Regions from separate parts of the Photobacterium sp. GJ3 genome, predicted to be linked through region 1. Evidence: predicted binding sites of a transcription regulator. Region 1 holds the regulator's gene; each other region holds the start of a gene.
What was found. The regulator CRP, encoded in region 1, controls carbon source genes, mostly activating them, when cyclic AMP is high. The targets are predictions, from matches to a motif close to TGTGANNNNNNTCACA.
Positions count from the first base shown of each region.

Region 2: a site for CRP is predicted at 6,892-6,907, ahead of KDD30_RS12925 (CTP synthase). Genes of this name have one in related genera too.
Region 3: a site for CRP is predicted at 4,622-4,637, ahead of dinG (ATP-dependent DNA helicase DinG). Genes of this name have one in related genera too.

Region 1 is NZ_CP073578.1:3,085,982-3,096,850, forward strand. It holds gene KDD30_RS14335 (PLP-dependent aminotransferase family protein) at 1-679, shown strand, start outside; gene KDD30_RS14340 (hydrolase) at 694-1,665, shown strand; gene KDD30_RS14345 (phosphoribulokinase) at 1,731-2,600, opposite strand; gene KDD30_RS14350 (YheU family protein) at 2,726-2,947, opposite strand; gene KDD30_RS14355 (OsmC family protein) at 2,980-3,384, opposite strand; gene crp (cAMP-activated global transcriptional regulator CRP) at 3,659-4,291, shown strand; gene KDD30_RS14365 (hypothetical protein) at 4,499-4,708, shown strand; gene KDD30_RS14370 (DUF1338 domain-containing protein) at 4,782-5,576, opposite strand; gene astD (succinylglutamate-semialdehyde dehydrogenase) at 5,610-7,067, opposite strand; gene astA (arginine N-succinyltransferase) at 7,085-8,101, opposite strand; gene KDD30_RS14385 (aspartate aminotransferase family protein) at 8,241-9,458, opposite strand; gene KDD30_RS14390 (aminodeoxychorismate/anthranilate synthase component II) at 9,837-10,427, opposite strand; gene KDD30_RS14395 (ExeM/NucH family extracellular endonuclease) at 10,536-10,869, opposite strand, start outside.
Region 2 is NZ_CP073578.1:2,799,551-2,810,419, reverse strand. It holds partial or broken gene barA (two-component sensor histidine kinase BarA) at 1-2,146, opposite strand, end outside; gene rlmD (23S rRNA (uracil(1939)-C(5))-methyltransferase RlmD) at 2,303-3,640, shown strand; gene relA (GTP diphosphokinase) at 3,705-5,930, shown strand; gene mazG (nucleoside triphosphate pyrophosphohydrolase) at 6,005-6,826, shown strand; gene KDD30_RS12925 (CTP synthase) at 6,990-8,636, shown strand; gene eno (phosphopyruvate hydratase) at 8,718-10,019, shown strand; gene ftsB (cell division protein FtsB) at 10,206-10,487, shown strand; gene ispD (2-C-methyl-D-erythritol 4-phosphate cytidylyltransferase) at 10,527-10,869, shown strand, end outside.
Region 3 is NZ_CP073578.1:2,298,457-2,309,325, forward strand. It holds gene dnaX (DNA polymerase III subunit gamma/tau) at 1-375, opposite strand, end outside; gene apt (adenine phosphoribosyltransferase) at 565-1,125, opposite strand; gene KDD30_RS10360 (YbaN family protein) at 1,289-1,672, opposite strand; gene KDD30_RS10365 (TraR/DksA C4-type zinc finger protein) at 2,049-2,411, shown strand; gene KDD30_RS10370 (DUF2057 domain-containing protein) at 2,449-3,084, opposite strand; gene KDD30_RS10375 (porin) at 3,243-4,178, opposite strand; gene dinG (ATP-dependent DNA helicase DinG) at 4,732-6,822, shown strand; gene KDD30_RS10385 (TSUP family transporter) at 6,829-7,602, shown strand; gene KDD30_RS10390 (primosomal replication protein) at 7,617-8,171, shown strand; partial or broken gene KDD30_RS10395 (histone deacetylase) at 8,175-9,142, shown strand; gene rsmS (pleiotropic regulatory protein RsmS) at 9,139-9,345, shown strand; gene KDD30_RS10405 (GlsB/YeaQ/YmgE family stress response membrane protein) at 9,401-9,652, opposite strand; gene KDD30_RS10410 (hypothetical protein) at 10,014-10,238, opposite strand; gene KDD30_RS10415 (hypothetical protein) at 10,550-10,828, shown strand.

The DNA of each region.
Region 1 (10,869 bases):
CTGCACTCCGACACTGCAGAATCCGACGGCCGCTGTGATGAGTGAAACACGCCGTAAAGCAATTATTGACGTCTGTCGCAGGCATCAGGTGCTGATCATTGAAGATGATGTCAACGGATTACTGCCGGAAAAAGCACCTGCGCCTCTGGTGAACCACGACAGCGAACAGGTCATTCATTTTGGCAGTCTGTCGAAGTGTCTGGCTCCTGGTCTGCGGCTCGGATACATTCAGTTACCAACACGGCTTCAGGCGCATTTCAACACGGCCCTGCATCATCACTGCCTGATGATCAGTCCGCTGCTCAGTGCGCTGGCGTGTGAACTCATCGATACGGGCACCGCAGATCGTATGCTGCAGAAAATCCGGGCCGACATGCAGCTGAGAAATCAGCGGGTGACGCAATATCTGTCGGCATATCAGTACCACAATCACCCGCAAGGTTTTCACACCTGGCTGACGCTGCCGGATCACTGGCGGCTCAGTGATTTTGTTGCGGCTGCCGAAGCCCGGGCTGTCATTGTCAAATCAGCGGAGCTCTTCACCCCGCCCGGCGGAACCATCTCTCAGGCTGTCCGGCTGGCCGTCAGCGCTCCGCAAAGCCATGATACACTTGAACAGGGCCTGAGCTTGCTTGCTGAACTGCTGGCACAGGATCCGTTTCCGGACTTCCCGCTCTGATGTTGGAGAACCAGATGAATCTTTTTGAGCCTGCAGCCGGTCTGCGCAACGCCCACCTCCAGACGATTCTGCCCCGCATCATGCGACGGGAGATCCTGTTCCGTCCGGTCACCGAACGGCTGATGACGCCGGATGATGATTTTCTTGATCTGGCCTGGACTGCCGATCCGGCCCGTCACCCCAGCGGGCAACCCGTGATGATTCTGTTCCATGGTCTGGAAGGCAGCTTACACAGCCCTTATGCCCACAGCCTGCTCTTTGCCGCAAAAACACAGGGCTGGCTGGGCGTGATCATGCACTTCCGAGGGTGCAGCGGTGAAATCAACCGCCAGGCCCGCAGTTATCATTCGGGTGAAACCAGTGATGCGGCTTTCTTTATCCGCCATGTGCGTGAGCGATTTCCCGGCCATCCCTTGCTGGCCGTCGGTGTCTCTCTGGGCGGGAACATGCTGGTGAACTATCTGGCTGAAACCGGTGCACAATCCGAACTCACTGCCGCGCAGGTCATTTCGCCCCCGTTGGATCTCGCCGCCTGTTCGGCCCGGATCGAACAGGGTTTTTCTCGGGTGTATCAGCGCTATCTGCTGGGCTCAATGAAAAGAAACATACTGAAGAAAATCGCCACACTGCCTGATACGCTGCCCTTTCAGCCCGCCCAAATCAGCGGGATTCGCTCTCTGAGGCAGTTCGATGATACCGTCACCGCCCCGCTGCACGGCTTTTCCAATGCAGCCGATTATTACCATCGCTGCAGCGGACTGGGCAAACTGGCGCGGGTGGAAACGCCCCTGCGGATTATCCATGCAGCGGATGATCCCTTCATGACCGAGGCCGTGATCCCGACAGCGCCCTTACCAGCACATATCGACTATCACCTGACTCAATACGGCGGCCATGTCGGCTTTATCAGTGGCAGCTGGCGAGCCCCTGTGTTCTGGCTGGATCACACGGTCCCGGCCTGGTTTCAGACCCGGCTCAATCCCTAAGCGTAAAAAAACGCCTGAGCACAGACTCAGGCGTTTTCCGATCAGCGGGCTCGACTCGCAATGATTTAACCAATTTTTCCGGTATCAATCAGTTGCTGGATCAGCGGCCGCATAATCAGCTCCATCGCGAAGCTCATCTTACCGCCCGGCACCACCAGCGTATTATGACGGGACATAAATGAGCCCTGAATCATCGCCAGCAAATAGGGGAAATCCACATTCTTGATGCCGCGAAAGCGGATCACCACAAAGCTCTCATCCAGACTGGGAATGGCTTTCGCACTGACCGGGTTCGAGGTATCCACCGTCGGTACACGCTGAAAGTTAATATGGGTACGGGAGAACTGCGGGGTAATGTAGTTCAGGTAATCGTCCATCGACCGGACAATTGATTCCATCACCGCTTCTCTGGAGTGGCCCCGATCGCGCGTATCCCGCACAATCTTCTGGATCCATTCCAGGTTAACAATGGGCACCATGCCAATCAGCAGATCCACATGCTGGGCGACATTCACATCCCCATCGACGACGCCACCGTGGAGCCCTTCGTAAAACAGCAGATCTGTGTTTTCCGGCAAATCCTGCCAGGGCGTGAATGTCCCCGGCATCTGATTGTAGGGAACGGCCTCATCAAAGGTATGCAGATAGCGGCGGAATTTGCCGCTGCCATCTTCACCATACTGACGAAAAAAGTTTTCCAGTAACGCAAAGTCATTGGCCTGACCGCCAAAGTAACTGATATGGCGACCCTGCTCTTTCGCTTTGCGGATTTCCACATCCATTTCCGGGCGGGTAAAACGATGGAAACTATCCCCTTCCAGCCAGGCCGCATGAATGTTCAACATATTGAACATCTTGCGAAAGGCTTCAGAAGTGGTGGACGTCCCTGCACCGGAAGAACCTGTTACTGCAATAATCGGGTGTTTTGCAGACATGACATACCTTGTCGTTTATCCAAACGGAACAGTTATTAACAGGGCAATTGAAAGCCGTCAAGTTTCAAGGGCCTGTCTTCCGACGCCAGCTTCCGTTTTCTGACGCCAGTTTCAGTTTCACGCATTTATTCTGTATGCAGTGTCCGACGCAGCTTGATATCCACGGTTTCGTGTAATTCAGAGTACATAATGACTGCCTCGCCACAGGCCAGTTGCTGCCGGACCCGGTTCACTTTCTGCTCAAGACTCAGCTCACGCTCACCGTAATCCGTTCCTTCCCGCAGCACAAAATGCTCAATCAGATGGGTCAGGGTGTCCGGGTCGATCTCTTGCCAGGGAATTATCATACAACTTACCTGATATTCACCGTTCGCGGCATTTAAGCCGCGACAATTTCATAAGAATGGGTCAATGCCACGCCTTTGCCCAGCATCAGGCAGACAGAGCAGTATTTTTCCAGCGACTCTCCCACAGCTTTCGCCACCGCCGCTTCGTCCAGATCATGACCCGTGACCACAAAGTGCAGGTTTGCAGATGTGAAATAACGCGGCGCCTGCTCGCGGCGGACTGAACTGATCTGCGCTTCACAGGCCGTAATCGCCTGTCCGGCAGTTTTCAGGCCGTCGACCACATCGACAGAACTGCAGCCACCTGCAGCCATCAGGACCAGTTCCATTGGACTGGGTGCGGTGCTGCCGCCGTTCCCGTCCATCACCACACTGTGACCTGAGTTTGACTGTCCAATGAAAGTCAAACCTTCTACCCATTTAACACGTGATTGCATGCAATACTCCTTACATCAAAAAACCGGATTTAATCACTAAGTCACAACGGTGTGATCATGTGCACAGTAAAGTGTCCAAAATGTTCATTTATCCCCGCGCAATATCAAGCAAAGCGTGACGAAAAAAGTTAAACTCATGGTCTGAATGTTCACATGCGCTTGCAGCCCAGCCGTTGACTGAATATGCTAGTTGGCAAACAATCGTATTGTTCTACCCAACCCCAATTCAAGGAATGACGCCGTTGGGCAACACACTGCAGAGGAAGTAAGTAATATGGTTCCAGGTAAACCGCAAACAGATCCAACTTTGGAGTGGTTCCTTTCTCACTGCCACATTCATAAGTACCCTTCAAAGAGTACACTGATCCATGCTGGCGAGAAAGCAGAGACCCTCTACTACATCGTAAAAGGCTCCGTGGCCGTTCTGATCAAGGATGAAGAAGGCAAGGAAATGATCCTGTCCTACCTGAATCAGGGCGACTTCATCGGTGAACTGGGCCTGTTTGAAGAAGGCCAGGAGCGTACTGCCTGGGTTCGTGCGAAAACCCCTTGTGAAGTAGCAGAAATTTCCTTCAAAAAATTCCGTCAGCTGATTCAGGTCAACCCGGATATCCTGATGCGTCTTTCTGCGCAGATGGCACGTCGTCTGCAAGTCACCAGCCAGAAAGTTGGCGACCTGGCTTTCCTGGACGTCACAGGCCGTATCGCTCAGACGCTGCTGAACCTGGCAAAACAGCCAGATGCGATGACTCACCCGGACGGTATGCAAATCAAAATCACCCGTCAGGAAATTGGTCAGATTGTTGGCTGTTCCCGCGAAACCGTTGGCCGCATCCTGAAGATGCTGGAAGAGCAGAACCTGATTTCTGCCCACGGTAAAACCATTGTTGTTTACGGGACTCGCTGAACCAATGGGGCTGCAGCCCCTGAAGTAATGCAACCAGTGTGAGTACTCAAAAAGCCGCCATTGCGGCTTTTTTTGTGCCTGTCAGTCGTCCCCCGGAAGCTCTCTCCACGTTGCATCCGGATTCTCTAGGCATATCACATTATTGCAGTTGCCTTCCTTTGCTGCCTTGCTACATTTGGCATATCAGACCGATGTGGATGCGACGAGATGGATATCGAACGTTTTGCCCCGAATGCACAGCACAGCCAACTGCCTCCCCGCCCAATGATTACCATGGGCCGCTTCCTTGCTTCCTCCGTAGAAATGACCGGCTTTCAGTCGCCCCGCCAACTGCTGGAGCAAGAGGCTGATGTGCGCCCGGCCGATCTTTCAGCACGAGAAGATGACTGGATGCTGCCTCTGGATCGCCAGCACTGAACATCCGTTTCTGTTCTGTCGCAGCTAAAAAAACAGCGGCCCTGAGGCCGCTGTTTTCTTTATCAAGAATCCGTTACATATTCGTACTTTCGAAGATCTTGTCTGCCGATGCTTCCACAAAGCCAGGGTAAAGCACTCCGTCTGCCTGCGGATAACGCTTGGCAAACTCATAGAAGCCACCCGGGATGGTGCGGACACCGTCCGTAAAAGCAACATCAACACGGTCGGCCATGGTCGAGGACTGCTCCAGCATGACTTCCGGGTTTCCTTTCACTTCACCACCAGAGGTGTTGATGCTGAAGCCATTGTGGCGCAGCAGGCTGTTCACCGCTGAGACTTCAGTAAACTGCTCCAGCTGATTCACACTCACGGTGAAATGGTTGGCACCATAGCCATGTGCTGCAACCCAGCCAGCGTACTCGCTCTCTTCCGCTAGTTTCTCGTAGGTTGCAAAATCCAGCTCCCACAAACGACCGCCGTAGAGGAAACTGCCGTTATCCATCGCACCCTGAGGAATTTGCTTCACCAGACTGCGCACGGTATTTTGCAGATCCGCAGAGCACTGACCCACCAGCAGCTCACTGATAAACACTTTCGGTGCAGCCGGATTCGGATGCTCAAAATGTTCAGCGTACAGCTTTTTCTTTTCGAAATGGTAAGTCCCACATGGCTTGTAACCAATCGCAATAAAAGGTGCAGCCAGCACATCCAGACTCACACCCGGCAGATTAAGCGTCCGCAAAGCGATATGATCGTTGAGCAGCGGAGCATCCTCTGTCAACAGATCATGTACCTGTGCAGCCGACGGGCAAAGACGGTTTGTGAAGTCTTGCCACAGGGCATCAAACAATTTTTCCACTCTTTCCATGATGCGGTTCCCTCGAAAATACGGGTAAGCAAATTATAGTTGGATTCCCGGAGACAGCTGAGCAGGCAGTTCGGTTGCCTCTCCTTCCATAGAAGCCATCGGATACGCGCAGTAGTCTGCCGCGTAGTAAGCACTTGGACGCAAGTTGCCGGACGCACCCGGACCACCAAACGGCGCATCACCGCTCGCACCCGTCAGCTGACGGTTGCGGTTCACAACACCGGCGCGGATATGATCGATGAAATACTGCCACTCGCTGTCGTCGTTCGAGACCAGACCTGCAGACAAGCCGTAACGGGTGTTGTTTGCCATCTCAACCGCCTGGGTCAGATCCGTATAGCGTGCCACCTGCAGCAGCGGACCGAAGTACTCTTCATCCGGCAGTTCTGCAATCTGGCTGACTTCGATGATACCCGGTGTCACGATCGCACCCTGACCCCGTTCCGCTTTCAGCAGTGACACACCGCCCATCTCCGTCAGACGCGTCTGCGCTGCGATGATGTTGTCTGCGGCCACCACAGAAATCTGCGGGCCCATAAATGGCTGTGGTTCTGCAAACGGGCCATCCACATGAATGGCTTTGGCAGCTTCAACCAGCGCGGCAATCAGCGCATCCCCTTCCGCACCTTCAGGCACGTACAGACGGCGGGCGCAGGTACAACGCTGACCGGCACTGATAAAGGCAGACTGAATAATGGTGTAAACCGTCGCTTTCAGATCGCCGTAATCTTTTGAGATCACCATCGGGTTGTTGCCGCCCATCTCCAGCGCCAGCATCTTGCCTGGCTGACCAGCAAACTGACGGTGCAGGATGTGACCTGTGTTGGCACTACCGGTAAACAGCAGACCATCAATGCCATTCGACTGAGCCAGCGCTTCACCGGTCGCACGAGCGCCCTGAACCAGGTTAATCACGCCCGCAGGCAGACCAGCCTGCTCCCAGAGTTTGATGGTTTCTTCTGCCACTTTCGGCGTCAGATCCGAAGGCTTGAAGACCACGGTATTGCCCGCCAGCAAAGCCGGAACAATATGGCCATTGGGCAAGTGACCCGGGAAGTTGTAAGGGCCGAAAACCGCCATGACACCCAGTGGACGGTGACGCAGCACCGCTTTGGTGCCCGACACATCTTTTTCGCGTTCGCCGGTACGCTCATTGTAAGCACGCAGAGAAATCGCAATTTTACCGACCATGGCACCCGCTTCAGTCCGGGTTTCCCACAAAGGCTTCCCGGTTTCTTCTGCAATCGTGCGAGCAATATGTTCGCTGTTGTCTTTCACCAGGGCAGCAAAACGCTCTACAACTGCCTGACGCTCCGCCAGACTGGTTTTACGCCAGTTGATCAGTGCTTCCCGGGCGCTGGCAACTGCCTGCTCCACCTGCTCGGCGGTCGCGCTTTTGCCTTCCCAGATCACTTCACCACTGAATGGGTTGAGCGATTGCATCGCATCACCCTGACCGGCTTGCCAGTTACCTGCAATCCATTGTGTCATCTTGTATTCCACCCTAGTTATTGGGCAATCAGGCGAACCTGATCCCCGTTTTTCACTTCTAATACCTGAGCCATTTCCGGAGAAATGATGGCCAGATTTCGCTCACCATCCAACGCGGCTTTGCCAACCGTCGCACGGAAATCTGCAAAGCGGGTATTGCTGATGATGTAGTCATGAGAGCTGTGGTGTTCACCAATTTCAACCGTGCAGCGCTTCGACGCCCGCACAGATTCAATATGGCGAACATCACATTCAACCGTTGGGCCAGCGTCAAAGAGATCCACATAGCCGCGATTGACAAAACCTTCCGCTTCCAGCAGCTTCAGTGCCGGACGGGTGTTGTCGTGGACCTGACCGATCACCGCCTGCGCTTCTTTGCTCAGCAGGTTGACGTAGATCGGCAGCTTTGGCATCAGATCGGCAATAAATTCTTTGCGGCCAATCCCGGTCAGATAGTCGGCTTCCGTAAACTCAATGGAGAAGAAGTGCTCTTTGAGCCACTCCCAGAACGGTGAGTTGCCGTTGTCGTCAGATACACCCCGCATTTCAGCGATCACAGTGTCTGCGAAACGATGGCGATGTTCTGCCAGCATGAGGAAACGGCACTTGGACAGTAAACGTCCATTGAGGCCCTGACGCCATTGCGGGCGCAGGAACAAGGTGCACAGCTCACTCACACCCGTGTAATCATTACCAAACGTCAGTACTTTCAGCACTTTGTGCACATCCAGATGATGTGAATTGTGGACCAGCGTGCTGAGGTGATAAGTATAGAAAGGATTGTCCAGACCAACGGCCGCTTCCAGGGCTGTGGTTCCGGCAATTTCACCTGTCTCTGTGTCTTCCGCCACCATGAGGTAGCCTTCCGGGCCAGGTACAGTGACGTCTTTATGAAAGCTGTCAACGGAATGAGCAATCCGGTTACTCAGGATCTCTTCATTCACGGGCAGTGATGTAAAACCGTGGCCTGATTCTTCGGCGCACGTCATCAGTGCAGGTAAATCAGCTTTTTGAATCGGACGTATAACCAGCATCGAACTCCCTCCTGATGCAGGTAGCAACACAGGTTGCTAACTCTGAATATCTAGTTTTCTTGCTCTTCTAACAACGACCCCGGGAACAGGCCCGGGGCAGTCAAGACGGGACCAGCATCCGACCGGCCCCTCATTGTTTTTATTGGTTGTACAGCTTGGCGATTGCACGCTCCAGACGCGCCATGCCTTCTTCGACATCCGATTTTTCAATCACCAGCGACGGTGTGAAACGAACGACGTTTGCGCCAGCAACCAGGACCATCAGACCTTCTTCGCCCGCAGCCAGCAGTACATCACGCGCACGGCCCTGCCATGCTTCGTTCAGTGCCGCACCCAGCAGCAGGCCTTTACCGCGCACTTCTGCAAAAATCGGGTACTGTGCATTGATTTTCTCAATGCCTTCACGGAACCACTGCTCACGCTCTTTCACGCCAGCCAGCACTTCAGGTTTTGCCACTTCGTCGACCACGGCTTCTGCAACGGCACAGGCCAGCGGGTTACCACCGTAAGTTGAGCCATGCGTGCCGATCTTCAGGTGCTGTGCCAGCTCAGTCGTTGTCAGCATGGCACCAATCGGGAAACCACCACCCAGAGATTTCGCGGTGCTCAGGATATCCGGCGTCACGCCCAGCCCCTGATATGCGTAGAACTCACCGGTACGACCGTTACCCGTTTGAACTTCATCGAAAACCAGCAGTGCATTGTGCTTGTCACACAGTTCACGTACGCCCTGGATGAATTCTTTCGTTGGAGAAACAATCCCGCCTTCACCCTGCAGTGGCTCCATCATGACCGCACAGGTGCGATCAGAGATGTGCGCTGCCAGCGCTTCCAGATCGTTGTACGGCAAGTGGGTCACTGCCTGAGGTTTTGGACCGAAGCCATCGGAATAAGCCGCCTGGCCACCCACGGTGACGGTAAAGAAAGTACGACCGTGGAAACCTTGTTTAAAGGCGATGATTTCATCTTTTTCCGGGCCAAATTTGTCAGCAGCATAACGACGGGCCAGTTTCAGTGCCGCTTCGTTGGCTTCCGCGCCAGAGTTTGCGAAGAATACTTTCTCAGCAAAACAGACTTCAGTCAGTTTCTTCGCCAGACGCAGTGCAGGCTCGTTGGTCATCACGTTACTCAGGTGCCAGATTTTGTCTGCCTGATCTTTCAGGGCGGACACCATGACTGGATGGCAATGACCCAAGCAGCTCACCGCGATACCACCGGCGAAATCGATGTACTCACGGTCATCCTGGTCCCACACACGGGCACCTTTCCCTTTCACCGGGATGATTTGCATTGGGGAGTAACAAGGCACCATGACCTCATCAAAGGTTTGACGTCCTACTTTTTGTTCCGTCGCCATCATACTTTCCTTCTGTGTATATCGCTTTGCGCATAGTATTTACATAATTTTAACCGATTCCAATAGCAGAAAATGTTTTTTACAGACCTGTAACCTTCACGGTTTTCTGCTCCGGTTACATATTTATGCGCGATGAAGGAAAAGTTATTAAGACAGTTTTCAGGGAAGGTGTTTTTCCCTGTAGGAATGAATGCCCCTGTTCAGGATTTGGTCAACTGCATAAGCTTGCGGCGGGTAACGGATAAAAATAATTCAGTTAATGTTGAGAAAAGTGACGTTGATCGCGCTTGTGAGACAGTGAAAAACCGCCAAAAACAGGCATTAGCCAAACTAATCGGACATTAGCGAGGCCCCATCTGACAGGGCCTGCGCGTAAATTCAGGCTGTCGTTACAGCGCGTTTCAGGAAGTTAGCCAGCAACTGATGGCCCTGCTCAGTGAGAATACTTTCCGGATGAAACTGGACCCCTTCCAGCGGTAGGGTTTTGTGGGCAATTCCCATAATTTCGTCGCGTTCGCCGTCTCGTTCGGTCCAGGCGGTAATTTCAAAACAATCCGGCAAAGTATCCGGCTGGACCACCAGTGAATGATACCGAGTGACAGTGAGTGGATTGTTCAGACCAGAGAAAACACTGCGGTTGGTGTGGATCACGGGAGACGTTTTGCCATGCATGACCTGGCGGGCACGCACCACTTTGGCCCCGAAAACCTGCGCAATCGACTGATGGCCGAGGCAGACACCCAGAATCGGCAGCTTACCGGCAAAATGTTCGATGGCAGCCAGAGAGATCCCGGCATCATCCGGCGTACAGGGGCCAGGCGAAATCACCAGGTGGGTCGGCGACAAGGCTTCGATGCCGTCAATATCAATGTCATCATGACGCACGACTTTGACCTCTGCGCCCAGTTCACAGAAATACTGGTAAAGATTATAGGTAAAAGAGTCGTAGTTATCGATGATTAACAGCATAAAATGTCCCTGCCCTGCGTGAAACGGCGCCCTATTTTGCAACAGAGAGGGAGAAAGGCAAGCAGGATCGCGCCCGGCTTGCCTTTATCTCATCAGAAACGACTGAGATTAATGTTTCATTCGGCAGCTTACACCGTTATACACCGCCTTCAGACGCCCGTTCAGTTTCAGCGGTGTGTAAGAACATGGGACTTCAAATACGCCGTAGGCCAGCAAACTCAGGCTCACCGAGTCGCCCGCATGAATACCCACATGATTCAGAAAACGATTGTCTTCACGGTAGTGGCGTTTCTGCCCCGGCATCAGCCAGAACTGCGTGCTGTCCCAGTACCAGCGATTGAATACCGGATACACTGGATGCAGACTTTTATTTTTGAAGGTCAGGTGGAAACCCGCGTTCCCCGGCTGTGGGTATTTCAGGCTGACAATCACAGGATCATGG
Region 2 (10,869 bases), 290 kb from region 1:
AAAATCAAATCAAAGGCTTTCTGCTGGGCGTACTCGACCGCTTTGCGGCCGCCGGTAGCGGTGATCACGGTTTCCACCCGTTCACTGAGCAGTGCCGCAATCAGTTTCAGGTTGGCTGGGTTGTCATCCACCGCCATGACGGTCAGCGGCAGCAGATCGTCCGTTGGGGATGGTAGAGGTAATGGTTCCGGTTCTTCCAGCTGATCCGGTTGCCCAATCAGGGCATCAAAGAGTTTGCGCTGTGCCAGTGGCTTACCCAGACAGGCGATCACCCCCGCATTGAGTAGTCGTTCCGACAGGGCCAGCTCTGTGGTGGGCAGGCACACCAGAACTTTGTCCGCCAGTTGCTCGGCTTTGAAAACCATATCCAGAATCGTGGCCAGCGGTGGCTGTTCTCCCGGCGACAGGCAGAGCAGGGCGAAATCGTGATGTTCCACATCATCTTCCGGCATATCAGCCCGGTAGGTCACATCCAGCCCGGCATGCAGTAAGCGTTGCTGCAGGACATTCGCAGCCTGAAGATTCGGCTCGATCAGGAGCAGGTGACGACCCTGCAGATCGCTGGTATCGATTGGCTGGGAAACCGGCAGATCGGTTTTGTTCAGCCGCAGGGTAAACCAGAAGGTCGAGCCCTGATGTAACCGGCTGGTCAGGCTGATTTCGCCACCCATCTGGGTCACCAGTTTTTGGGTGATGACCAGACCCAGTCCGGTACCGCCGTAACGGCGTGAAATACTGGCATCTGCCTGACTGAAGGCTTGGAACAGCTGAGCCTGCTGACGTTCGGAAATTCCGATCCCGGTATCGCGCACCATGAATTGCAGCTCCAGATTCTCGTCGCGATCGGCTTTGAGCTCCACGGCAATATCAATGTTGCCCCGCTCAGTAAATTTCACCGAATTCCCGATGAGATTGGTCAGCACCTGCTGGATTCGTAACGGATCACCAATCAGGCCGGTTGGAATGCGCTGGTCGACACGCAGGGTGAGTTCCAGCCCTTTTTCGTGCGCGCTGGGGGCCAGCAGGCGCATCACTTCATCGAGCGAATCAGTAAAGTCGAACGGAATGTTTTCCAGCAGCAGCTTCCCGGCTTCCAGTTTAGAGAAGTCGAGGATATCGTTGATGATGGTCAGCAGGTTATTGGCCGACTTTTCAATTGTCAGCAGGTAATCATGCTGGCTGGCACTGAGGCGGGTTTTCAGCATCTGGCGGGTAAAGCCAATGACGCCGTTCAGTGGGGTACGCAGTTCGTGGGACATATTGGCCAGAAACTCAGACTTCACTCTAGCGGCTTCCTGAGCCCGCTTCTTGGCGATATCCAGTTCTACGTTCTGGATTTCCAGCTGTTCTAAAGTCTCACGTAAGTCGGACGTCGCCTGATCAATGCTTTGTTGCATTTCAATATGATAGTCGGACAACGAAATGGCCATGGCATTGATACCGTTTTTCAGGTTATCCAGTTCGCCCAGCAATTCTCCCTCAATTCGGATATCCAGGTGCCCGCGCCGTATTCGGTCCACTACACTGATCATGTGTGAAATCGGGCGGGTGACATCCCGCATCAGCCGGTAAGCAAAGAGACCGGAAAGGATGAGCCCCAGCAACAACACCATCAGTGCGGTAAAAACTTCCTGATATTGCTGCAGGCGCAACGGACTCATGTCCATTTCGATGGCGATATAGCCCAGCGCTTTGGCCTGAAATCCGGGGGCAGACAGATTACTTTGCTGTGCTTCGGTCAGAATCGGCGCCCGCATGATCATGGTGCTGTCATGGATCACGATCTCTGGCAAAAAGGGGATCTGCCGGTCATCCGGAAACATCAGGGCTTCAAAATTCCGGTGGAAATTTGAGGTGACGAAAAGCTCATTATTGCTGTCGAACACGGCAATGCTGCGCACGATATCGGAATGCTTGCGATGGGCATAGCTGATGATCCGGCGGACAGCCTCGCGGTTATGATCCGCCATCCCGTATTCAGTGGCGATCGCCAGCGGTTCAATAATGCTGGTGCCGGTTTCGACCAGTTGCTGTTCCAGATCCCGGTAGCGGCTCAGGGTAAAAAAGCGCTCAAGAGCAGGCCGATGATCAGGGTTGGTGCTAATGTCAGGGTGAAAACCCGGGCGCGAAGTCCGTATTTGGTCATGGTTACAAGAATTCGATTCTGTGGGAGAATTGCTGTCTTTGCTGGCCACGCTTTGGTGCGCCAGCCCCTAGCTTAATGAATCTTTACCGTAGCGACAATTGATGTTGCTATGGCATCGCCTTGAAAAGGCGACAAAACACCGTGAGTTACAACATTATGGCACGCTTTTTTAAGCCGACGAAACGAACTGTCAGCGACACCAAACATAAAGAGGTGACGGTGACCCGTCTGGACCACATGGGTGCAGGCATTGCCCATCTTGACCGCAAACCTGTGTTCATCCCCGGATTGCTCCCCGATGAACGTGCGCTGGTGCAACTGACTGAAAGTAAAAAGCAGTATGCCAGAGCCAAAGTCATCAAGCGTTTATCGGACAGCCCGGAACGCATTACACCGCAGTGTCCGGTTTATGACCAGTGTGGTGGCTGTAACTTGCAACACCTCTCTCATTCTGCCCAGATTGCCGCCAAGCAGCAGTCTCTGGGAGAATTGATCACGAAATTTGCGCTGGCTGGTGAAACGGCAACAGCAGATGTGTTGACGCAGGATCAGCCGGTCACCGGCGAATCCTGGCAGTATCGGCGCAGTGCGCGCTTTAGTCTGAAAATCGAATCGGAGAAGACGCTGACGTTTGGTTTCCGCAAGGAGCAGAGCAAAGCGATCGTCGATATTACCGATTGTCCGGTGCTGGCACGGCCACTGAACGCACTCTTGTTACCGTTGCGTGAATTATTGAGCCGGTTGCAGGGACGACGGAACTTAGGGCATGTTGAACTGGTCGAAGCGGACAACGGGCCTGTGGTACTTATTCGTCATATCAAGCCGTTTTCTGACCCGGATATGACGCAAATTCAGCAATTTGCTGACAAGCATCATGTTATGCTCTTTCTGGCGCCGGATACCGAGCAATGGGTGCAGATCAGCGGTGAAGCCCCCTATTACGAAGTCGAAGGGATGAAGCTGAATTTTTCTCCGAAAGACTTTATTCAGGTCAATCGTCTGGTGAACGAACAGATGGTGGCACAGGCCTTATCATGGCTGGACATTCAGCCGGAAGACCGGGTGCTGGATTTGTTTTGTGGCCTGGGGAATTTCAGTTTGCCACTGGCGGCAAGCGCCCGGGAAGTGGTTGGGGTGGAAGGGGTCGAACCCATGGTACAACGGGCCAGTGAGAATGCAGCCCGCAATCAGCTCACCAATGCTGCTTTTTATCAGGGCAATCTGGAAGACGGGATTGCGTCGTTCAGCTGGGCCAAAGAAGGGTTTGATAAAGTCCTGCTCGATCCGGCCCGAGCCGGTGCTGCAGGGGTGATGGCTCAGGTGGCAGCGTTGTCACCGAGCCGGATTTTATACGTGTCCTGCAATCCGGCAACGCTGGCGCGGGACAGTCAGGTGCTGCTGCAACAGGGCTATCAGTTGCAACGGCTGGGAATGCTGGATATGTTTCCCCATACCGGACATTTGGAATCAATGGCGCTGTTTACCCGAGCCTGAGTGTCGGGCACTGCCTTGTCGGGAACAGGCTGCCATCCGTAATTAAGAAATACAGGACAGAATCATGGTCGCAGTTCGCGGTGCGCATCTAAAGGAAAACGCTACATTTGAATTGGAACCCTGGGCAGAGAGTTTATTGCAGGACATTACGACCTCGAACCGTCTGATCCAGACCTATCAGCGTTGTGAAGCGCATCTGGACAAGAAAGAAGCCACCGGTCAGCTGTTATGGCGTGGCCGGGAAATGGTCGAAATTCTGGTGATGCTCAGCATGGATGCCGATACGCTGGTGGCAGCCTTGCTGTTCCCGCTGGTCGAAGCCGGGCTGTACAAAAGCGACGAGATCAAAGAAGAGTACGGCCAGCACACTTTGCAACTGGTCAAAGGCGTTAAGCAGATGGCTGCGATCAGCCAGCTGAATGCTATCAAAGAAGGGGCGGCGCAGTCGGCTCAGGTCGATAATATCCGCCGGATGCTGTTGTCCATGGTGGATGATTTCCGTTGTGTGGTCATCAAGCTGGCGGAGCGGATCTGTCATCTGCGCGAAGTGAAGGATGAGCCGGATGCCGTGCGCCGTGCTGCTGCACGGGAATGTGCCAACATTTACGCGCCGCTGGCGAATCGTCTGGGGATTGGTCAGCTCAAGTGGGAAATCGAAGATTACGCTTTCCGCTACAAGCACCCGGAAACCTACAAGCAGATTGCCAAACAGCTGGCGGAACGCCGCATCGACCGGGAACAGTACATTGATCGTTTCGTCGCCGATCTGGACGAGTCGATGAAAGCCTCGCATATCAAAGCCGAGGTGCATGGCCGTCCGAAGCATATCTACAGCATCTGGCGCAAGATGCAAAAGAAGAGCCTGGCATTTGATGAGCTGTTTGACGTGCGTGCCGTGCGGATTATCGCAGACCAGTTGCAAGACTGCTATGCAGCGCTCGGGGTGGTGCATACCAAGTATCGCCATCTGCCGAAAGAATTTGACGACTATGTTGCCAACCCCAAGCCCAATGGATATCAGTCGATCCATACTGTGGTGATTGGCCCGGAAGGAAAAACGATTGAGATTCAAATCCGGACCAAGCAGATGCATGAAGAGTCGGAGCTGGGGGTGGCGGCGCACTGGAAATACAAAGAATCCGGGACCTCTTCCGGCGCTCATTCAGCCTACGACGAGAAAATTAACTGGCTGCGTAAACTGCTGGCCTGGCAGGAAGAAATGTCCGACTCGGGCGAAATGCTCGAAGAGCTGCGCAGTCAGGTCTTTGATGATCGTGTCTATGCGTTCACGCCAAAAGGCGATGTGGTGGATTTGCCACTGAATGCCACGCCGCTGGATTTCGCCTACCATATTCACTCCGAGGTCGGACACCGTTGTATTGGCGCCAAAGTGGAAGGCCGAATCGTTCCCTTCACTTATCAGCTGCACATGGGCGATCAGGTCGAAATCATCACGCAGAAAGAGCCGAATCCGTCCCGGGACTGGCTCAATCCGAATTTAGGCTTTGTGAATTCCAGCCGGGCGCGGGCCAAAGTGCATGCCTGGTTCCGTAAACAGGACCGGGATAAAAACATCGCTGCTGGCCGGGAAATTCTGGAGCAGGAACTGCAGAAGATCGGCGCGACCATGAAAGATGCTGAAGCCTATGCCCTGAAGCGATTCAACGTGAACTCCACGGATGAGCTCTTTGCCGGGATTGGCAGCGGTGATTTGCGCATCAATCAGGTGATCAACCATATTAATGCGCTGGTGAACAAGCCGACAGCGGAAGAAGAAGATCAGCAGTTGCTGGAACGTCTGACGGAAGCCAGCACCAAAAGCAGCCAGAAAAAGCCACAGCGGGATGCCGTGGTGGTGGAAGGGGTCGATAACCTGATGACTCACCTGGCGCGTTGCTGCCAGCCGATCCCGGGGGATGATATCGTCGGGTTTGTCACCCAGGGGCGCGGCATTTCAGTGCACAGAAGCGATTGTGAGCAGCTTGAAGAGCTGCGTCATGTGGCACCGCAGCGGATAATTCACACCGTCTGGGGCGGCAGCTTTGCCGGACGTTATGCGCTGACCGTGCGGGTCACAGCCTCCGAGCGGAATGGTCTGATTAAAGATCTCACCAACACCATGCACAACGAAAAAGTGAAGGTGGCCGGGGTGAAAAGCCGGATTGATTTCAAAAAACAGATGTCCATCATGGACTTTGAAATCGAACTGACGGATCTCGATAGTCTGGGCCGGTTACTGCTCCGTCTGGAACAGGTGAAGGATGTCTTTGAAGCCAGACGGCTTCACTGAGTACCACGCAACAGGTAACAGAAAGCGGGCCAGAGCCCGCTTTTCTTTGATGACAGAAACAGGAAAATGCACACATGAGTCACAACACCCCTATCAATCAGCTGCTGTCGATCATGGCGCAATTGCGGGATCCGGACGGCGGATGTCCCTGGGATCTGCAGCAGGACTTCGCCTCCATTGTGCCGCATACGCTGGAAGAAGCGTATGAAGTTGCCGATGCGATCGCAGAAGAGAACTGGGATGAGGTGAAAGAAGAACTGGGTGATCTGCTGTTTCAGGTCATTTTCTACAGCCAGCTCGGCAAGGAAAAAGGACTGTTTGATTTTGAGGATGTGGTCAGCGGGATCAATCACAAACTGATTCGGCGACATCCGCATGTTTTCTCCGGGGCTGAATTCGACAATGAAGCGGCGATTCATGCCAACTGGGAAGCAGAAAAAGCCAAAGAACGCGCTGAAAAAGGGCAGGACAATAGCATTCTGGCCAATATCCCCAAAGCGCTGCCGGCACTCAGCCGGGCGGATAAAATCCAGAAACGTTGTGCCCGCTACGGGTTTGACTGGCCGACGCTGGGGCCTGTGGTTGAGAAGGTGCAGGAAGAAATAGAAGAAGTCATGGAAGAAGCGCTTCAAGCCGTGCCGGATCAGGACAGGATCGAAGAAGAACTGGGCGATCTGCTTTTTGCAGTGGTGAATCTCACCCGGCATCTGAACGTGAAACCGGAAGCCGCGCTTCAGAAGGCGAACCGGAAGTTCGAGCGTCGTTTCCGTGAGGTGGAGCAGGCGGTTGCTGAACAGGGCAAGTCGGTTGAACATTGTTCGCTGGATGAACTCGATGCCGAATGGGAACAGGTAAAAAAACGTGAGAAATCGGGCGGCCCGGCAGCTCAGGACTGATTGCTCAGGGATTTCTTCGTCAAGAATTCCGGGCTTGATTTGGAACAAGAAGCAACTCGCTTTACTGTGATAGTTTTCACGTTGTGGCAATAAAATGTGTCTGGTATACTAATTTCCCGTCCAGATACTTTTTATCCTCTACACCAAATCTTCCAGGTTTAACATGACAACGAATTACATTTTTGTGACGGGCGGTGTTGTATCCTCCCTAGGTAAAGGTATTGCTGCAGCATCACTGGCGGCCATCTTAGAGGCCCGTGGTCTGAAAGTGACCATGATGAAGCTAGACCCTTACATCAACGTTGATCCGGGGACAATGAGCCCGATTCAACACGGTGAAGTATTCGTTACGGAAGACGGTGCGGAGACCGACCTCGATCTCGGTCACTACGAGCGTTTCATTCGTACCAAGATGACCAAACGCAACAACTTTACCGCAGGCCGTGTTTATGAAGACGTTCTGCGTAAAGAGCGTCGTGGTGACTATCTGGGTGCCACCATTCAGGTTATCCCGCACATCACCAACGCGATCAAAGAGCGTGTGATTGCTGGTGCCGAAGGCCACGACATTGCGATTGTTGAAGTGGGCGGTACTGTGGGTGATATCGAATCCCTGCCATTCATGGAAGCAATCCGTCAGCTGGCTGTTGAGCTGGGCCGCGAGCGTGCCATCTTTACGCACCTGACACTGGTTCCTTACCTGGCAGCCGCTGGTGAAGTGAAAACCAAACCAACACAGCATTCGGTGAAAGAACTGCTGTCGATCGGGATTCAGCCAGACGTGCTGATCTGCCGTTCAGACCGCATGATCCCGGCAAACGAACGTGCCAAGATTGCACTGTTCTGTAACGTGCCAGAGAAAGCTGTCATTTCCATGAAAGACGTCGACTCCATCTACAAGATCCCGCAACTGATCAAGTCTCAGGGGCTGGATGAACTGGTTTGTCAGCGTTTCGGCATTTCGGCACCAGAAGCCGATCTGAGCGAGTGGGAACGCGTGATCTATGAAGAAGCGAACCCAACCAGCGAAGTCACGATTGGTATGGTCGGTAAGTACACCGAACTGCCAGATGCATACAAGTCTGTCAACGAAGCGCTGAAACATGCGGGTTTGAAAAACCGCCTGTCTGTGACCATCAAGTATGTTGATTCGCAGGACGTGGAGTCAAAAGGCTTTGAAATGCTGGAAGGTCTGGACGCAATTTTGGTTCCGGGCGGTTTCGGTGGTCGTGGTGTTGAAGGCAAGATCATGACGGCGCAGTATGCGCGTGAAAACAATATTCCATACCTGGGCATCTGTCTGGGCATGCAAGTCGCACTGATCGAATTTGCGCGAAATGTGGCAGGTCTGAGCGGTGCACACTCAACTGAGTTTGATGCAAAATCCCCTTATCCGGTCGTTGGTCTGATCACTGAGTGGGTCGACAGCGAAGGGAACGTGGAAGAGCGGACTGAAGCGTCTGATCTGGGCGGCACCATGCGTCTGGGTTCACAGCTGTGTCATCTGGAAGATGGCAGCAAAGCCCGCGAACTATACGGCAGCGTGACCATCCACGAGCGTCACCGTCACCGTTACGAAGTGAACAACAACCTGTTGCCTCAGTTGAAAGAAGCTGGCCTGAAGGTGTCTGGTTTGTCAGCGGATAAGAAGCTGGTTGAGATTATTGAGGTGCCAAATCACCCATGGTTTGTTGCGGCTCAGTTCCACCCTGAGTTCACATCAACCCCGCGTGATGGCCATCCACTGTTTGAAGGCTTCGTCAAAGCCGCTGGTCAGCATCAGCGCGGCGAACTGGAAGACAACAAATAAGAGTTACGAATAGCTGTTGCACAGGAGTGCGGCAGCTTTTTTTTCGCTTTTTTAAATCAAAATAAAGCAAGAGGAAACACAATGTCTAAGATCGTTAAAGTTCTGGGTCGTGAAATCATCGACTCACGCGGTAACCCAACTGTAGAAGCTGAAGTTCATCTGGAAGGCGGTTTTGTTGGTATGGCTGCTGCGCCATCAGGTGCATCTACGGGCTCTCGTGAAGCTCTGGAGCTGCGTGACGGTGACAAAGCACGTTTTCTTGGCAAAGGTGTTCTGAAAGCCGTTGATGCAGTCAATGGCCCGATTGCTCAGGCGCTGTTGGGTCAAGATGCGAAAGCTCAGGCTGACATCGACCAAATCATGATCGACCTGGACGGCACTGACAACAAATCTAAGTTCGGTGCAAACGCAATTCTGGCGGTTTCTCTGGCGAACGCAAAAGCAGCTGCTGCGGCGAAAGGCATGCCTCTGTACGAGCACATTGCTGAGCTGAACGGCACACCGGGCAAATTCTCTATGCCACTGCCAATGATGAACATCATCAACGGTGGTGAGCACGCAGACAACAACGTCGACATTCAGGAATTCATGATTCAGCCTGTTGGCGCGAAAACCCTGAAAGAAGGCCTGCGTATCGGTGCAGAAGTTTTCCATAACCTGGCAAAAGTTCTGAAAGCAAAAGGCATGAGCACGGCTGTGGGTGACGAAGGTGGTTTCGCACCAAACCTGGAATCAAACGCTGCTGCACTGGCTGCAATCAAAGAAGCAGTTGAGCTGGCAGGCTACGAGCTGGGCAAAGACGTGACTCTGGCGATGGACTGTGCTGCATCTGAGTTCTACGACAAAGAAGCTGGCAACTACAACATGAAAGGTGAAGGCAAAATCTTCACTTCAGAAGAGTTCAATCACTACCTGGCTGGCCTGGTTGCACAGTACCCAATCGTGTCGATCGAAGACGGTCTGGACGAGTCTGACTGGGATGGCTTCAAGCACCAGACAGAACTGCTGGGCGACAAAATTCAGCTGGTTGGTGACGACCTGTTCGTGACCAACACCAAGATCCTGAAAGAAGGGATCGAGAAAGGCATCGCGAACTCTATCCTGATCAAGTTCAACCAGATCGGTTCTCTGACCGAAACACTGGCTGCGATCAAGATGGCGAAAGACGCAGGTTACACCGCTGTTATCTCTCACCGTTCAGGTGAAACTGAAGATGCAACCATCGCTGATCTGGCGGTAGGTACTGCAGCTGGCCAGATCAAGACAGGTTCTATGAGCCGTTCTGACCGTGTTGCGAAATACAACCAGCTGATTCGTATCGAAGAAGCACTGGGTGAAAAAGCACCTTACAACGGTCTGAAAGAAGTGAAAGGTCAGGCATAAGTCTGAAACGACACTTTGTCCGTCTGACGGATACAAGATGGATAAGCCGCTCATCAGAGCGGCTTTTTTATGCCCGAATGGCTGAACCGGAACTGGTCACACCGGGCGCTTTATGGGATTATTACCGCTTCCCGGGCGGTAAATCCGGCCTGTCGCTTGAACGAATCAACCGAGAATGAGGCTTGCATGCGAGTATTCAGTGCCGTGTTGCTATTGGTATTATCCTGGCTGCAGTACGAGTTCTGGTTTGGCAAAAATGGGATGTCTGATTACGTGGCGCTGAAAGACAACGTCGCGCTTCAGCAGAAAGCCAACGCGGAACTGGTGCAGCGAAATCAGCAGATGTACGCAGAAATTCATGACCTGCATCAGGGGCTGGAAGCCGTTGAAGAGCGGGCCCGCCATGAACTTGGTATGATCAAACCCGGAGAAACTTTTTTTCGCATTGTGGGTGATAACACTCCCTAGGAGAGCACCCGCAGGCGTTTATTTGGCAGTAAACCCATCATGACTCAAACCTTAACTGCAGTTGTGCCAGCCGCCGGTATCGGCAGCCGTATGCAGGCTGATCGGCCCAAGCAGTACCTGTTGATTGCAGGAAAAACAATTTTAGAACATACCGTTGACTGTCTGCTGCAACACCCCGCGATCGGTCGTGTGGTGATTGCGATCAGCGACAGCGACCCCTATTTTCAGCATCTCCCACTCTCTGCTCGTCCCGAAGTGACTGTGGTTCAGGGGGGCGCGGAACGTGCTGATTCCGTGTTCGCCGGTTTGGCAGCTTTATCGGATAACGATTGGGTGCTGGTTCACGATGCGGCCCGGCCTTGCCTTCATCAGGAGGATATTT
Region 3 (10,869 bases), 790 kb from region 1:
AATCAGGTACACTTTAAAGCGCCCGCGGGCAGGTTTGTACTGAACATTGTCCAGCAGTTCGCGGGTATCTTCGACTTTCGTCCGGGAAGCAGCGTCAATCTCTAACAAATCGACAAACCGGCCCTGATCAATTTCCTGGCAGGTGTGACACTGGCCACACGGGGTGGCCGTAATGCCCTGCTCGCAGTTCAGCCCTTTGGCAAACAAACGGGCAATCGTGGTTTTACCGACACCACGGGTTCCACTCAACAGATAAGCATGATGAAGTCGGTTATGTGTCAGCGCATTCGCCAGCGCCGTCAGGACATGGGATTGGCCCACCACATCTTCAAAGCGATGCGGCCGCCATTTTCGTGCCAGAACCTGATAACTCATGGTGTTCAATCCTACAGAATTCGATCATTCAGCCTTATCAAAATTCTGACTGAATCCAGTCGGCCATGCTAGCACAGCGAGAAAAGTGGCGCGAGAGAACTCAAAGGGAGTTTGTCTTGATCGGCGTGTCATTGATACCATTTTGACCAATCAAGACATCCTCCCAAAAGGCTGAGCGAAAACGTGTGATTAGTGGCCGTCGAAATCGCAGATACTGAAGACGTTCAGGCCCAAATCGCGCAAACGCTGCTGACCGCCGATCTCCGGCAGATTAATCACAAATGCAGCGTCCTCAACAATCCCGCCCAGACGACGCACCAGCTTGGTCGTCGCCTCGATGGTTCCACCCGTCGCGAGCAAGTCATCGACCAGCAGCACTTTGTCACCTTCAACAATCGCATCGGTGTGAATCTGCAGCGTATCCTGACCATATTCCAGATCATAACTTTCGCTGATCACCGCCCGCGGTAATTTGCCCGGTTTACGCACAGGCACAAAGCCGACTCCCAGCGCCAGCGCCAGTGGTGCGCCAAACAGGAAACCACGCGCCTCAGTGCCCACGACTTTGGTGATCCCTTTATCGCTGAACTGCTGATGGAGAATCTGCATCGTCGCGCGGTACGCTTCAGGAATTTCCATCAGGCTGGTGACATCACGAAACAGAATGCCGGGTTTCGGATAATCCGGAATCGTTTTGATGCTGTTTTTAATCAGGCTGAAGTCGTCTTGAACAGTTTTTACTTGGCTCATAGTCTCTTCCGTCTGCGGCTTCACAGGCTGCAGGTTATTAACAAGAGTTCCGGACCATTTTGCATGGGTCACAGAAGCAGTTTAGGCGCAAATAGTAGTGATTTTTGACAAGAGGGGCAACTTTCGGCCTGTAAACCAAGACACTGAACAACAGATCGGCTTCTCAGAGGCTGTTGGTTTCTCTGACGGGTAAACGGTTAAACCAGATCAAGAGTATGACTGCAATCCCGAGCAGTAATCCTTTGACCCAAGCCAGAGGCACAAAATAAATCGACAACGCGAAACTGAGCACAATCGTCACATTCGCCCGTCGTTTGACGGTACGGCTGACGGCACGATGCTGATGCCAGTTCTGTAAAACCGGACCAAAATGAGGATGTGTATTGAGCCAGTGATGGAGTCTGGGAGAGCCGCGCATAAAACACGCACTGGCCAGCAGAAGAAAGACGGTGGTGGGTAAAAGAGGAAGGAAAATACCCAAAATACCTAAGATAACGAAACACCAGCCGGAAACCAGCAATAAGGTTCGCCAGATCAGTTGTTTCACATTCCCTCTCTTTTACATTCAGCCTGATGCAGGCAACTTCTGACGGCAACCTTAGCTGCTGAGGATCCCCAGCCAAGTCAGGCTCGCAGGCAAAGTTGGCAGCAGCATTGCAATCAGGAAACCAATAAAGTACTTCAAATTATACGGTTCTTTGAAATCATGTTCCATTTTATCTTCCTTTTAGTCGGCTTAACGTGCTGAAAAGTCGTTAAAAGTGGCAATTCAGCCCCATAAAAACTGCCAAGCACTATAAAGCATTCGATAGTTAACAAAAACCGACAAAAAGAAGGGTTATTCTGCGCGTCCTTTGACTTATGTCATAACCAGCGGAGAAATTCAGCATAGACTGTGATCCAGTCTACAATGGAGCATCTCGATGAATAGTGAGTACCTGAAACAGCAATGTCTCCGGCTGGAGCAAGAGTATCAGTCGCTGTCGGCCTCGCTCTATGCCGCGTTGGAAAAACACCACCGGCAAACGCAGCCCGAATCCACAACCGCTGACTGTACGATCAACGAACTGCTGAAGTTCACAACCCTGAGCGCCGATCCTCAGCTCCGCCAGCATGCCCACCGGCTTGAAGCCATCGATGCCGCTTTATGTGCTATCCGACTGGATCTCTACGGGATCTGTGCCGACTGCGAAGAGCCCATCGAATCCGAGGTTCTGGCTGCCGATCCGGCACAGCCGCGTTGCCGCCAATGCCAGTCACACAGTAAATATCATCACCAGCGCTGAAGCTCAGCGCTGGTGTGGGCTGCCGCCCCCGTTTCACTTAAGGCTGCGTCTGCGATTTCATCCAGGTCTGGAAAGCTGCTTTCTCTTCCGGTTGTGCTTTGCTGTACCAGAGTTTCAGCTGTGCCAGTGCATCACCGGTCACTTCTACTTTGCCGCCCGCATCAACTTTGACGACGGCTTGCTGTAAATCGACAGCGTAGCCTTGCTCAAAGGTGATCCCGTTTTGGCGGTTATATTCAGCAACCAATGCTTCCATATCGCTGAACGCGGCAAAGCCATCTCCTTTCAGCTCCGTAAAAGCAAGCGTGCGCTGGCTGCCGTCTTCTAACATCAGGGTCCATTCAGGATCGCGCTGAAAATAAGCCTGCGCCTGGCTGTAGGCAACCAGCGCCGGCAAGCTGATCTCAGCGTCCTGCGACGGCATCTCCAGCTCAAACAGATACGGACGGGTGGTATACATGGTATTCCGGCTACCGTTTTTGAGCTCTTTATCGTAACGGACAACAATCTGATGTTTTCCCGGTGTCAGTTCAACCTCTGCTGCCTGAGACCAGAACGAGCCCTGCACCTGCTTTCCATCCACCACCAGAAGTTCAATGCCGTCGGTAACCGACAGCGTGGCCGCCTGCGCTTGCACCGCAAACAGGCTGGCCAGAAATATGATTTTTTTCATCGCCAATCTTCTATTTGTTATCACTTCAACTGAAGCTGTCTATGCTGCCATAATCAAGCGGTCTGCAATAGCCCGCTCGCCGACAAAAAGACAAGATACAAAAAAGCCGCCCAAAAAAGGCGGCTTTTGCAATCTCTGTATTCTGGAAAGAACCGTTCTTAGAACAGAACTTCCATACCAGCCACGTAGCCCAGGTCGTACTCTTTAACATCACCGTCAGCCCAGCCCAGTTCAGCATATAGCTTCACGTTGCTGTGCAGTTGGTGAGTGACGTTAGCGTAAACGTTGTTTGTTTCGTCAGCGTCAGCATAGACATAGCCCAGAGCAAAGGTATTTTTGCCCATGGTGTAAGAGCCTGCTGCTTCGATTACATCAGAATCACCAGCGTTATCAATATCTACATTACCGAAAGAAGCGGCCAGTGCTACTGCACCAAACACATACTCTGCTTCGATATTATAGGCATTTACATCAGCACCAGTTTTGTTCATGTCAGTAATAACGTCTTCAGACGCATAGTAGTAACCACGAACATCCAGACCACCGAAACGTGCACCCAGACGTGCATCAGTGATGCCGCCATTGTCGTTCGCATTGATGTCATGAGAAGCACCAAAGTAGAACTGACCGTTGTCATAAACGTATTTAACAACTTCGCTGCCCTGAGTTTTACCCAGATTCAGTTGCTCCAGACCCAGTTCGTAGTCTTTACCAATACCTGCATCATCAGTGATCAGGAACTGACGACCGAACGTCACAGTACCAAAGTCAGCGCCCTGGAAGCCCGCGTACAGTTCATCGTTGAAGAAATCTGTAGTATTGCCATTTGCATCAGTGTTTGACAAGTCAAAGCTCAGACCAGCAACTACGTTCAGGTTGTTGTTTACTGGAATAGTCGTGTTCAGCGTGATGTCACCATCATCCAGACGGATTGAAGGATCAGTATCTAGGCTTTTTTCAGTAATTTTTTTGGCGAACTGAACTTCAGCAGAACCTGACAGGTCAACCAGAACACCGTTCTGGTCCAGCAGGTTTACAGAAGCGTTTGCAGAGCCTGCAGCTAGTACAGATAGTGCAATTAGCGTTTTTTTCATGATATCCACTGCCTTTTCTTATGGATGGAATTCCTATTTCCAGAATCCCTTTTGCTTTTTTTATATCCCTTCCCGGCATACTTGGCTTCACACCTGTTTTTTGGTGAAAAGCACGCCATGCCAGAATGGCGTAACTTGCGAGACTCATCCTGACAGAGATTTTATTGTGATGTCAAATTCTCGCATTGTAACAACACGCTTTTATTACAACCTTTAAATTCAATCACTTAAACAAAAAACACAACAAAAAACTTACATACCCATACATATCACATGGAATTTAATGGTTACTTAATAGCGATAAAATACAAAATAATTCACTAAAAAACAGGAATTAAGAAACCAAAAATAAAAAACAAAGGACCAAAACACCAAAAGACACCAAATAAAACACCAAAGCAATCCAAACGCACACTGTATTAAATCCGGGTTCAATCTTATTTCGTGAGGAAAATCTCATTTCAAATCAAAACTGCCGAAGTCACAGGCAAACCACACCCTGACCGAGCATCGTGTTATAATGTATTTCCCTGCCCAGATTAAGTTTCAACCCATGCTTCATAACCAGATTAAAACAGACATAAAACAGTGCTATACCAACCTGAGTGGACAATTAGATCACTTTATTCCGCGTCGCGCGCAAAACTATCTGGTTGCTGAAATCGCAAAAACACTGGCAGGCGAATATCACGCAAAACATCGGATGCTGGTTGCGGAAGCCGGCACGGGGATCGGAAAATCACTCTCTTACTTACTGGGCTGTGTGCCCTACGCGCTGTTCCATAATAAGAAAGTACTGATTGCAACGGCGACGGTTGCGTTACAAGAACAGTTGGTCCACAAAGATTTACCGCTCTTTGCTCAGATTTTTCCGAAAGAGTTCAGCTTTATTCTGGCAAAAGGCCGACAACGCTATTGCTGCGCACACCGACTGGAAGCCAGTTGTCTGGGACAAGACGACAACCAGCTCGCGCTGTGGCAGGAAAAACCCAAAAAATCTGATCTCAGCCTGCTCAAGCGTCTGCTGGCTGCATGGCAGCAAAATAAGTGGGACGGCGACCGGGACAGTTGGCCGACAGTCATTCCCGATCGGGTCTGGCAACAAATTGTGTCGGACAAGCACAGTTGCAGTTCCGGCATGGCCAAACATCGCCAGTGTCCTTTTGCCAAAGCAAGGGAACATTTAGATAAAGCGGACATCATCATTGCCAACCATGCACTGCTGATGGCCGATCTGGAGCTGGGGGGCGGTGTTATTCTGCCGGAGCCGGAACAGACCATTTACACCATTGACGAAGCCCATCATCTGCCACAGGTTGCCCGCGACTTTTCTGCCGCGGCTGCCAGCCTGAAAGGTGCAGGAAACTGGCTGGAAAAGCTGAATCAGTCGGTGAGTAAGCTTGCCGAGCTGGCTGACCCGCAAAAAGCCGGCCGTTTTCAGAGTGCGCTTCAGGAATCGATTCAGCACCTGGTGCCCACATTCAGGCAGTTGTCCGGGCAAATTGATCCGGGCATGTTCAGTAAAGACGGCAGTTACCGTTTTCCCCATGGGGAGCTCCCTGCCTGGCTGGCGGAAGAAGCGCAAGGATGCCGGGATGCCAGTAAAAAGGCCCGGCAATCTCTGACCAAAATTCACGAGATGATCACCGAACGCCTGAAAGAGGATGAAGTCCCGGCTCGAACCGCTGAGCCTGCGTTATCGGAATCGGGGTTTTATTTGCAGCGCTTAGAAAATCTGGAAAAAGTCTGGACGCTGATGGCACAGCCGGACAAAGACTATGGCGCGCCGCTCGCACGCTGGCTGGAAAAAAGTCCGGAGCAGGAAGGCGACTATATTGTTCAGGTTTCACCGCTTGAGATTGGCTACCGACTGGATCAGCTGTTGTGGAGCCGCGCGGCGGGTGCCATTTTAGTGTCAGCCACACTGCGGGCCCTCAACCAGTTCAGCTATTTCTGCCGGCAGGCAGGCATTCAGGAAAACGAAGGCACGAAATTTCTGGCGCTGGCCTCACCGTTTGACTACCAGAACAACGGACGTCTGGTGATCCCGCACATGCGCTATGAACCCCAGGCTGAACAATTTACCGATCTGCTGATCGACACCCTGCCAGAATATCTGGAAGGAGAAACAGCCAGCCTGGTTCTGTTTGCTTCATACTGGCAAATGAACAAAGTCGCAGAATCCATTCGGCCCCTATGCCAGAAAAATGGCTGGGATCTACTGGTGCAGGGGGAAGAATCACGCAGTATTCTTCTGGACAAACACAAGCAGAACTGTGATCAGGGCAAAGCCAGTATTCTGTTCGGCACTGGCAGTTTTTCTGAAGGGCTTGATTTGCCGGGCCATTTGCTCAGAAATTTAATTATCACCAAAATTCCCTTTGCCGTACCGACCTCCCCGGTTGAAGAAGCGCATGCAGAATACATTGAAAGCCGGGGCGGCAACCCGTTTTTACAGATCGCCGTCCCGGAAGCCAGTAAAAAGCTGATTCAATCTGTCGGGAGATTGCTGCGAAAAGAGCAGGACTTTGGTAGAGTTGTGCTGCTTGACCGTCGGATCATTTCAAAGCGTTACGGCAAAGCACTGCTTGATTCATTGCCCCCATTTAAACGCGTAATAGAACACGCCATCGAACGAAAATGATAATTCATGATTGAAATGTTAGATCCGGGCATGATACTCATCCTCGGTCTGGTCGCTCTGGCCGCAGGATTTATTGATGCCGTTGCCGGTGGCGGCGGGATGCTGACCGTTCCAGCATTATTGTCTCTGGGATTACCCCCGCACATTGCACTGGGAACCAATAAACTGGCAGCAACCTTTGCATCATCAACTGCAGCCCTGACCTATTACCGGAAACAACTGTTTTCTCCGGCATTCTGGAAAACCTCTTTCATTGCGACGCTGATTGGTGCCATTGTCGGCACTTTAGTGGTCGATATCATCAGCACAGAATGGCTGGAAAAAGTCCTGCCGCTCATCATTCTGGCGGCAGCCGTGTATACGATCTGGCATCCGCATCCAAAAGCAGACAGTCATCAGCTGCCGACGCCTTGTTCCCGTTTCAAAAAGAAGCAATGGATTCAGGGTGCCAGTCTGGGTTTTTATGACGGCCTTGCCGGACCGGGGACCGGTGCTTTCTGGACTGTTTCCAATATGGCTTTGTACCGCCTGAACATTTTGCTCGCATCCGGTCTGGCTAAAGCCATGAACTTTACCAGTAACCTGACCTCGCTGATCACATTTGCCATACTCGGTCATATCAATATCGCACTGGGTTTAACCATGGGAGTCTGCCTGATGCTGGGGGCTTTTATCGGCGCGCATTCTGCGATTCGATTTGGCAGCCGCTTCATCCGGCCGGTATTTGTCACTGTGGTCGTTGCGCTGGCTGTCCGGCTGGCCTGGCAAGCCTGGGTGTAAGTAAGGAGTCTCATGTGTCCAAAGATCTCAGCCGTCTATCTGATTTGGTAGCGCAACTGATCCCCCAGGCAGAAGCCCTGGATCATCAGCGGGGAGAAAGCGCCAAAGCGCTGTTTGATCCTCAGCTGTTCCATGGCCGTTCCCGTTTCGTGATGCCCTGCATCCGGGAAATCCAGCAGGAAATTCAGGCGCTGCAAAACGAGCAGGCTTCCGGACGGTTACATCGGGACCGGGCAGCCTACGTGTGTGAAAGGATTCTGACGCAGATCCAAGCCATTCAGCGCGAGATGGCGACCAAGCAGATCCGCGAAGCTGAGCCTAAATATCAGGTCCGGACCCAGAAGAGCATACATCAGCTTTACGATGATCTGGCACAGCATCAGGACTGGGAACGACGACTGGCAGCCATGGTGAAAGACAAAGCTTTTGCCCTGGAGCAAGTCACTCAGGCAGATCAAAAACAACCGCTTCAGCAACAACTGCTCGCTTTGGAAGGCCGATTGCAACGTTGTCAGCAAGCCACGGCTAAAATTGAACAACAGATTGCCCGCCGGGAGCGAAAAGGTTAAATCATGCTGCCTCTGGTTTATCACCCTGTCTATTCTGAATTGGTGCTGCCCCACAACACCGCTATCCGATCACCAAGTATGAGCGGCTGTACTTACACCTCACTCAAACCCTGCAGATGGCGGACTGGGCAGATATCTCATTTTTCCAGCCAGAGCCCGTAACGCCGGAAGAATTGAAAACGTTGCATCAGGCGACGTATATCGATCATCTGCTTCAGAACACCCTGCCCGCAGCAAAAATGCGGCGAATTGGTTTTCCCTGGAGTCCGCAGCTGATTGAGCGCACCCTGACTTCCACAGCAGGCACCCGCCTGACCGTCGATCTGGCTTATCAGCACGGGATCAGTCTGCACCTGAGTGGCGGTTACCATCACGCACATCATGATTTTGGCAGTGGGTTCTGCCTGGTCAACGATCTGGCATTTGCGGCCCGGCACGCATTGACACTGCCGGGCATTGATCGCGTTCTGATTGTCGATTGCGATGTCCATCAGGGCGACGGAACGGCGACATTACTGGCAGAAGACAGCAATATCATTACTTTTTCAGTTCATTGCGATAAAAATTTTCCGGCCCGTAAGCCTGATTCAGATATCGATCTCGCCTTACCCCGGGAAACGAACACGGAAGACTATCTGGAAGTGTTCAGCGCCGTTCTGAATCTGGCACTGGCACAGCATCAGCCGGATCTGGTGATTTATGACGCCGGTGTCGATATCCACCAGCATGATGCGCTGGGATATTTTCAGGTCACAACTGAAGGCATTTTTGAGCGGGACCAGCTGGTGATCCGTCAATGTAAGGCTGCAGACATCCCACTGGCAGCTGTCGTCGGCGGCGGATACCGGGATGATCATCAGCAACTGGTGGAGATTCACGCCCAGTTATTTCTGGCAGCACTGTCTGTCCATCAGCCGGAGCGCCACCCCGAACAGCGTATCGCGGCACGCGACACTCAGGAGAAAGCATGACACAGCCACACAACCCTCAGTCCCCGTCTTTGGCAGACGCACCGAAAGAGGTGCAATTAGCAGTCGATTTGATTTACCTGCTGGAAACGAATGGTATTGCCCCTGAACTGGCGCTGGCTGCGCTGGAAATCGTTCAGGCCGATCTGCAGGCGAAAGTTGCCCATGCATCTCCCGCGGCGAACCAGTCAGCGACAGACGAATAACAGAAAGCCGCTTATCAATTCAGAAAAGCGGCTTTCTTCTTTCAGATCAGATCGGCTACGAGCGGATAAACTTGTTGTAAACCAGCAACACAATGAAAGCGCCCAATGTCGCGGTGATAATACTGCCAATGTTTACCCCGGTGACTGGCCCAAGACCAATCAGACTGCCGACCCAGCCGCCGACAAAGGCCCCGACGACCCCCAGAGCCATGGTGATAATCCAGCCGCCACCATCTTTACCCGGCATCAGCCATTTTGCCAATGCGCCAGCGATCAGACCCAGAATAATCCAGGAAAAAATGCCCATTGTTCGCTCCTCACTCGGTAATCAACTGTTTCAAAAGAAGCTTAGCTGAGATTTTTCACTGTGTGTGTATCGGAAAAGCGGTGATCACGTGATTTCTGACAAAAAAAGCCCGGCGATATTCTACCGGGCCTGATTGATCGTGACTCAGAAGAAATACGTGTCAGGGCAGACGCACCTGAAACAGTAAATCATGTACACGCATTTAGCAGCATTCGAAGAAAATGGCAGCAAATTCAGGCTCCCTGCCTGAAAATGTGTCTGGGGATTGTGAGGTTGAGTATGGAAAATACATTGAATGGCAATTCAACGATTTACAGGCCACGCGATTCATTCACTGACACTCGCATCAGACTGCGTCGGCTCAATAACCATTCACCAGACGTAATCCCTGTCTGATCTCAGGTGAGACCGACTGCGATAAATCGAAAATCTTTCCTGAACGACCCGCCTTATGCTGAGTGTTCAAATGGCCCGCTAACGGTTCAACTTTTATCGGACTGCGTGTCGCTGGCATCATATCAATCAGCCTGGAGAATTCATCGAACCCCATTGGCTCCAGGTGATTAGCGCGAATTTTCATGTTCATTGCGGTCCGTACTCCTTTGCCTGGCCGTCATCTTCGCAGCAAAATATGACAATAAAAAATCATCATGTGACATTTATGTTAAACGTAAAATCCATGTCAAAAATTGATATAGGCCTCAATAATCTGGCCTTACCAGCAGGTTTGTGCGTATAAATTCACAAATACCAGCCGCTTAGACATCAAAGATTAAACGCAACCAATCACACTGCCATATAAGGCTTACTGTTTTTTTCATCAGATTTTTATGCCTTCATTGATTCTTAAGTTTCCCCCACTAACGTGATGAGACACACCTGAAAAGGGGATATGCGATGGGCAGCAATGATGATTCTAACTTGTTAACTATGATGCATATTGACAGAGATCATCCTTTCCGGAAAAACACAGAACAATCTAAACGCCTCAAAACAGAATTTACGCTCGAACTTACACTTTGCTGGCAACGGCGCAGCGCGGGGCTGGGAATGTCCATCATCCGGGATATCGCACAGATCCACGGCGGTGAAATTCAGCTGGAGGGCAACCAATCGTCCCCCATGAATTGTTTCCGGGTCACACTTCCAACACACAGAAAACCAATTGAACTCTAATAATCCAGCTTATCTTTTCGATTCCATCCAATCTTTAAAAG